Anaeromyxobacter diazotrophicus: one gene and its partner. Each later gene encodes a partner of the first gene's protein in a complex. Links are inferred from orthologs where the notes say so. Each region holds a gene or a part of one and is shown on either strand. Other genes may lie near its edges.

Region 1 (3,071 bases):
CCATTTCGCTGGCGCACACCTCGACCGGATCACCCGCCCCGAAGCCGTCCCCGTCGAGATCGGCGAAGAGCGGCCGCGTCTTGTAAGCGGCGGGATTGGCGTCGTCGCAGTCGTCGCCGAGGAGCGAGTAGCCGGCGGGGAGGTAATAGCCGGTGCACACCGGGACCGACGTGCCCGCCCCGTGTCCGTCGCCGTCGAGGTCGCGGTAGAGCATCCGGACCTGCCACACGCTCGGATCGCGATCGTCGCAGTCGTCGGCCGAGCCGACGAGGTCGCCGTCGAGATCGCCGGCGCCGACGGGGACCCCCGCGTCGGACCCCGTCGCGGGCGACGGCGGCTCGGCGGCGCAGGCCAGCGCGACGAGGAGGAGGAGGCCCAGGAGCGACGGGCGGGCGGACGGCATCCGGCGCGCCGGGTTACGGGTTCACGCGGGTGAGCTTGCAGGCGGGGAAGTAGTAGTTGACGTACGGGGTGACCTGGAACACGTGCTGGCCGGGCTTCGCCATGGCGAGGAGCGCGAGGCGCTCGCAGGACTCGAGCCGCCGGCGCAGCTCGTAGTTGGGGTTGGTGGTGCTCTCGCAGGTGTAGGCGAAGGTCCTGTCGGAGGCGGCGGGGTCCCCGTCCACGACGCCCCTGACCGTGAACCTGCACGCGTACGGGTCGTAGGAGAACGCGTCCACGGCCGTGAAGACGACGGGCGGGGGCGGCGTGGCCTGTGCGCTGGCCGTGGAGGCCCGGCCCGACACGGCGACGACCGCGGCTGCGGCAACCGCGAACAGGACGCGCTTCATGGCTCCCCCCCCCTCACGTGACTCAGCGTGAGGGAACGGAGCGTCGCAAGAACCGCACGGTCCGTCAACGCGAAACGGCGACCGCGTCGGATCGCCGCGCCGCTCGAGACCCGGGAGGGGGCGGAGCGTCGCGATCGAGCGCCGCCTCGGCGGCCTCAGTTCTTGAGCGCCGTGACCTCGTCCACGTTGAGCGTGCCGCGGGTGCGGAACACCGCGATGACGATGGCGAGGCCGACCGCCGCCTCGGCGGCGGCGACCGCCATCACGAAGAAGGCGATGGCGTGGCCGTTCAGGTTCCCGCTCTGCCGCGAGAAGGCGAGGAAGGTGAGGTTCGCCGCGTTGAGCATGAGCTCGATGCACATGAACACGACGAGCATGTTGCGCTTCACCACCACGCCGGCGAGGCCGATGGAGAAGAGGACCGCCGCCAGGGCGAGGTAGTAGTTGGCCGGGACCATGGTCAGATCCTCTGCTTCGCGACCACCACCGCCCCCACGATGGCGACCAGGAGCAGCAGCGAGGTCGCCTCGAAGGGCAGGAGGTACTGGGTGTAGAGCAGCCGCCCCACCGCCTTGACGGTGCCGAACTCGGGGCCGACGAGCCGCATGGGCATCGGGCCGAGGTCGCTCACCGCCTTCACCACCACCGCCAGCACCCCCAGCGCGCCGAAGGCGCCCCCCACCTGCATCAGCTTCACCCGGCCGCGGGCGTACTCCTCGTCCTTGGTGGTGAGCAGCATGATGACGAAGAGGAAGAGCACCATGATGGCGCCGGCGTAGACCAGCACCTGCAGGAAGGCGAGCAGGTGCGCGGTGAGCAGGATGTAGATGCCGGCCAGGAAGAAGAACGAGACCACCAGGCTGATGGCGGCGTTGACCGGGTTGCGCGCCACGATCACGCCGGCGGCGCCGGCGATGAGCGGCACGGCGAAGATCCAGAAGACCACCATCTCGGCGGTGTCGGACATGTCAGGCCCTCATGCCGCCGACGACGGCGTCGCGGCTCTCCTGCGTCTTGCCCCAGGCGTGATCGCCGAACGGACAGCGCCGCTCGGTGATGTGCCGCTCGAACTCGGCGCGGAACTTCTTCACGAAGCTCTGCACCGGCATGGCGGCGGCGTCGCCCAGCGCGCAGATGGTCTGGCCGCCGATGTTGTTCGCCATCTGGGCCAGCTTGTCCACGTCGCCCGGCTGGCCGTGGCCGTGCTCGATCTTGTGGACGAGCGCCTCCATCCACGGCGTGCCCTCGCGGCAGGGCGTGCACTGGCCGCAGCTCTCCTCGGCGTAGAACTTGGAGATGCGGGAGAGCGCGCGGACCATGCAGGTCGAGTCGTCCATCACGATGACGCCGCCCGAGCCGGCCATGGTGCCGGCCGCCTTGAGCGCGTCGAACTCGCAGGAGACGTCGATCTCGTCGGCCGTCAGCACCGGCGAGGAGCTGCCGCCCGGGATGACGGCCTTCACCTTCCGGCCGCCCACGATCCCGCCGCAGTCCTCCATGATGAGCTTCTTCAGGTTGTAGTGGACCGGCTTCTCGTAGACGCCCGGCTGGTTCACGTGGCCCGAGACGCAGAAGAGGCGCGTGCCGCCCGACTTGCCCACCCCGAGCGCCGCGAACGCCGCGCCGCCGTGCTCCACGATCCAGGGGATGTTGGCGATGGTCTCGACGTTGTTGATGATGGTCGGCTTGCCGTAGAGCCCCACCACCGCCGGGAAGGGCGGCTTGAGGCGGGGGTAGCCCTTCTTCCCCTCGAGCGACTCGAGCAGCGCGCTCTCCTCGCCGCAGATGTAGGCGCCGGCGCCGCGGTGCACGTGGATGTCGAGCGCGAAGTCCTTGCCGAGCACCTTCGGCCCGAGGATGCCGGCCTGGTAGGCCTCGGCCAGCGCCGCCTCGAGGATGCGCGCCTGCCGCGCGAACTCGCCGCGGATGTACACGTACGCCGTGTGGATGTCGTTGGCCCAGCAGGTGAGGGCGATGCCCTCGATGAGCATGTGCGGCTCGTGCTCGATGATGTAGCGGTCCTTGAACGTCCCCGGCTCGGACTCGTCGGCGTTCACCGTCAGGTAACGGGGCCGCACGTCCTTGGGGAGGAAGGTCCACTTGAGGCCGGTGGCGAAGCCGGCGCCGCCGCGGCCGCGCAGGTTCGACGCCTTCACCTCGTCGACGATGGCGGAGGGCGGCAGGGCGAGGCCCTTCTCCAGCGCCCCGTAGCCGCCCGCGCTCTTGTAGGAGGCGAGCGTGGCGCTGTCCTTCGTGCCCCAGCGCCGGGTCAGGATGAGG
Region 2 (2,836 bases), on another replicon or contig:
CACGTAGTTGAGCCGGTCCGTGTACGGGAAGCACTGGCCCCAGGTGACGTTCTCGCAGCTCTTCTCGAAGCCGCGGTGGAGGAAGCCGATGTCGAGCTTCATCTCGACGATCGTCTCGCCCTCGAGCGCGACCACGGCGCGGGTGACGCCGTGCATGGCGGGGTGGCTCGGGCCGAGGTTCACCACCATCTGCCGGCCCTTGAGCGGCGCGTCGAGCGCCCCCTCGTAGCCCCGCGCGTGGTGCTGCCCCTCGAACGGCCGCGCGGGCTCGCCCGCGCCGAAGCTGCCCGGCGTCGCCTGCGGATCGCGTCCGCCCATCCCGTGGGAATCGGTGGCCATCGCTGTCGCGCCCTCGCTAACCGTCACGCCCGGCGGGCCCCGGCCCGCGGAAGATGTCGCCGATCTCGCGCTCCTTCACGAGCGGCTGCCGCCCGCGGAGCGGATAGTCCTTGCGCAGCGGGTGCCCCACGAACTCGTCGTACATGAGGAGCCGGCGCAGGTCCGGGTGGCCGCGGAACTTGAGGCCGTACATGTCGAAGCAGTAGCGCTCGAACCAGTCGGCGCCGCGCCACACCGAGGTCACGCTCGGCAGCTCGAGGTCGCCCTCGGGCACCTTCACCCTGAGGCGAAGCCGGTGGTTGTGCACGGTCGAGAGCAGGTTGTAGACCACCTCGAACCGCGGCTCGACGCCGAGGTAGTCCACCGCCGTGATGTACGGCGCCATGTTGAAGGCGAGCGCGGGCTCGGTCTTGAGGAACCGGCACACCGACGCGATCTCGCTCTTGCGCACGAAGATGCAGTCGTCGCCGCCCACGCCCTCGTACGGCTCGTACACGTCGCCGGGGAAGCGCGCGGCCAGCGCCTCCAGCACCGCCTTCGCCATGCGCTACCTCCGCTCCCCGCCACCCTGGGCGAGCGTCGGCACCTGGGCGCGGTCGATGAGCTTGTGCTGCTGGTCCTGGATCTTGCGCTGCAGGAGCATCAGGCCGTCGAGCACCTGCTCCGGCCGCGGCGGGCAGCCCGGGATGTAGACGTCCACCGGGATGACCCGGTCGATGCCCTGCATCGTGGCGTAGTTGTCGTAGAAGCCGCCGGAGCTGGCGCAGACGCCGAAGGCGATGACCCACTTCGGCTCGCTCATCTGCTCGTAGACGCGCTTCAGGATGGGCGCCTGCTTGCAGTTGATGGTGCCCACCACCAGCAGCAGGTCCGCCTGGCGCGGCGAGAAGCGCGGCACCTCGGCGCCGAAGCGCGCGATGTCGTAGCGCGCCGACGAGACGCTCATGTACTCCATCCCGCAGCAGGCCGTGACGTACGGGTACTGCCAGAGGGAGTTCTTCCGCGCCCAGCCGAGGCCCTTCGAGACCATGCGCTGGAAGAAGCCGGTCGCCTCCTCGCGGCGGGTGGCGATGACCGGGGTCGTGTCGAGATCGGAAGCCACTAGTCGCTCTCCATGTCGAGCGCGCCCTTCTTCCACACGTAGGCCAGGCCGATGACGAGCGTGAAGGCGAAGAACGCCATCGCGACGTAGCCCGGCCAGGCGAGCTCCTTGAGCAGGACCGCCCAGGGATAGACGAAGACCGCCTCGACGTCGAACACGATGAACAGTAAGGCGACCATGTAGAACTTCACGCCAAACCGCTCGCGCGCGCTGCCGACGGGATCGGAGCCGCACTCGAAGACGCTCGACTTCACCGCGCTGGGGTGCCGCGGGCCGAGGAGCGTGGCCGCGCCGACGAGGACCACCGCCAGGAGCCCGGCCATGAAGAAGGCGACTGCGAGTGGAAAATAAGTTTGAAGGGGGGTCATCGTCTCCCTGCCCGTGGAGGAGCCCAACGTAGGAGCGAGTGCGCCCCCTTTCCTGCGTCAACCTGTAATCATTGTCAAACGAAATCCCCCGCTTGACAGACTGTGCCCGGGCGGGGTATTCCGCCTCCCGCCTTTCCCTTCATGCACGCCTTTCGCCGGGAGCGAACCCGATGGGCTATGGATTCGGCGCGGTCTTCGCCTTCGCTGTGGTGGCCATCGGCTTCGCGGCGATCGCCCTGACGGCCGGGCGCTTCCTGCGGCCGAACTTCCCCGAGGCGGCGAAGGCCAGCATCTACGAGTGCGGCGAGAAGCCCATCGGCACCGCGTGGATGAATTTCAATCCGCGGTTCTATCTCGTCGCCCTCGTCTTCGTGATCTTCGAGGTCGACATTGCCCTCACCTTTCCGGTGGTGGCCGTCTTCAAGGAGTGGGTGGCGTTCAGCCCCCGCACCGGCCTCATCGCGCTCGCCGAGCTGCTCCTCTTCACCGGCATCCTGGTCGTCGGGCTGGCCTGGGTCTGGGTGCACGGCGATCTGGAGTGGGTGAAGAAGCTGGCGGAGCTGGACGAGCGCCCGGCGCAGCGGCCGGCCGCGCGGAAGGCTGCCTGATCGCATCTACGAGCGCAGGGCCCCGCGGGGGAATGAGGCCGGGGGGAGCTGACGTTCCGTCTCACACGCAGTCGCGAGGAGAGTCGGACGCAATGGCTTCGAGCAACCTGGTGGACGCCGGCATCGGCGGCGACGTCCTGCTGAGCCACACGAGCCAGCTCGACGACCTGATCAACCTGGCGCGCACCAACTCGCTGCACTACCTGCTCTTCGGGCTCGCCTGCTGCGGCATCGAGCTCATGCAGACCGGCGGCCCGCGCGCCGACCTCGACCGCTTCGGCGCCGTCTTCCGCGCCAGCCCGCGCCAGTCCGACTTCATGATCGTGGCCGGCACGCTCACCTACAAGATGGCCGAGCGCTGCAAGCTGCTCTACGACCAGATGGCCGAGCCCAAGTACGTCATCTCCATGGGCTCCTGC

Evidence for each region. Proteins that work in one complex are often made in the same cells at the same time.
Region 2: the proteins of HWY08_RS11500 (region 1) and HWY08_RS13245 are in contact, whole or in part, in a cryo-EM structure (PDB 7NYH), measured with the Escherichia coli proteins. The link is inferred for Anaeromyxobacter diazotrophicus from one-to-one orthologs.

Annotation. Positions count from the first base shown.
Region 1 is NZ_BJTG01000005.1:56,252-59,322, forward strand. Bases 6-2,930 are described here. They hold HWY08_RS11500 (NADH-quinone oxidoreductase subunit J family protein), read right to left. Parts: upstream 1,759-2,930; coding sequence 1,252-1,758; downstream 6-1,251. Other genes in these bases: HWY08_RS11485 (hypothetical protein), read right to left, coding at 6-403; HWY08_RS11490 (hypothetical protein), read right to left, coding at 417-791; nuoK (NADH-quinone oxidoreductase subunit NuoK), read right to left, coding at 947-1,249; nuoF (NADH-quinone oxidoreductase subunit NuoF), read right to left, coding at 1,760-2,930. Outside these bases: more of HWY08_RS11485, read right to left, coding at 1-5; more of nuoF, read right to left, coding at 2,931-3,071. UniProt on the Escherichia coli protein: NDH-1 shuttles electrons from NADH, via FMN and iron-sulfur (Fe-S) centers, to quinones in the respiratory chain. The immediate electron acceptor for the enzyme in this species is believed to be ubiquinone.
Region 2 is NZ_BJTG01000006.1:61,351-64,186, reverse strand. Bases 126-2,815 are described here. They hold HWY08_RS13245 (NADH-quinone oxidoreductase subunit A), read right to left. Parts: upstream 1,810-2,815; coding sequence 1,441-1,809; downstream 126-1,440. Other genes in these bases: nuoB (NADH-quinone oxidoreductase subunit NuoB), read left to right, coding at 2,510-2,815; HWY08_RS13240 (NADH-quinone oxidoreductase subunit A), read left to right, coding at 1,980-2,417; HWY08_RS13250 (NADH-quinone oxidoreductase subunit B), read right to left, coding at 887-1,441; HWY08_RS13255 (NADH-quinone oxidoreductase subunit C), read right to left, coding at 356-883; HWY08_RS13260 (NADH-quinone oxidoreductase subunit D), read right to left, coding at 126-339. In the rest of the region: more of HWY08_RS13260, read right to left, coding at 1-125; more of nuoB, read left to right, coding at 2,816-2,836. UniProt on the Escherichia coli protein: NDH-1 shuttles electrons from NADH, via FMN and iron-sulfur (Fe-S) centers, to quinones in the respiratory chain. The immediate electron acceptor for the enzyme in this species is believed to be ubiquinone.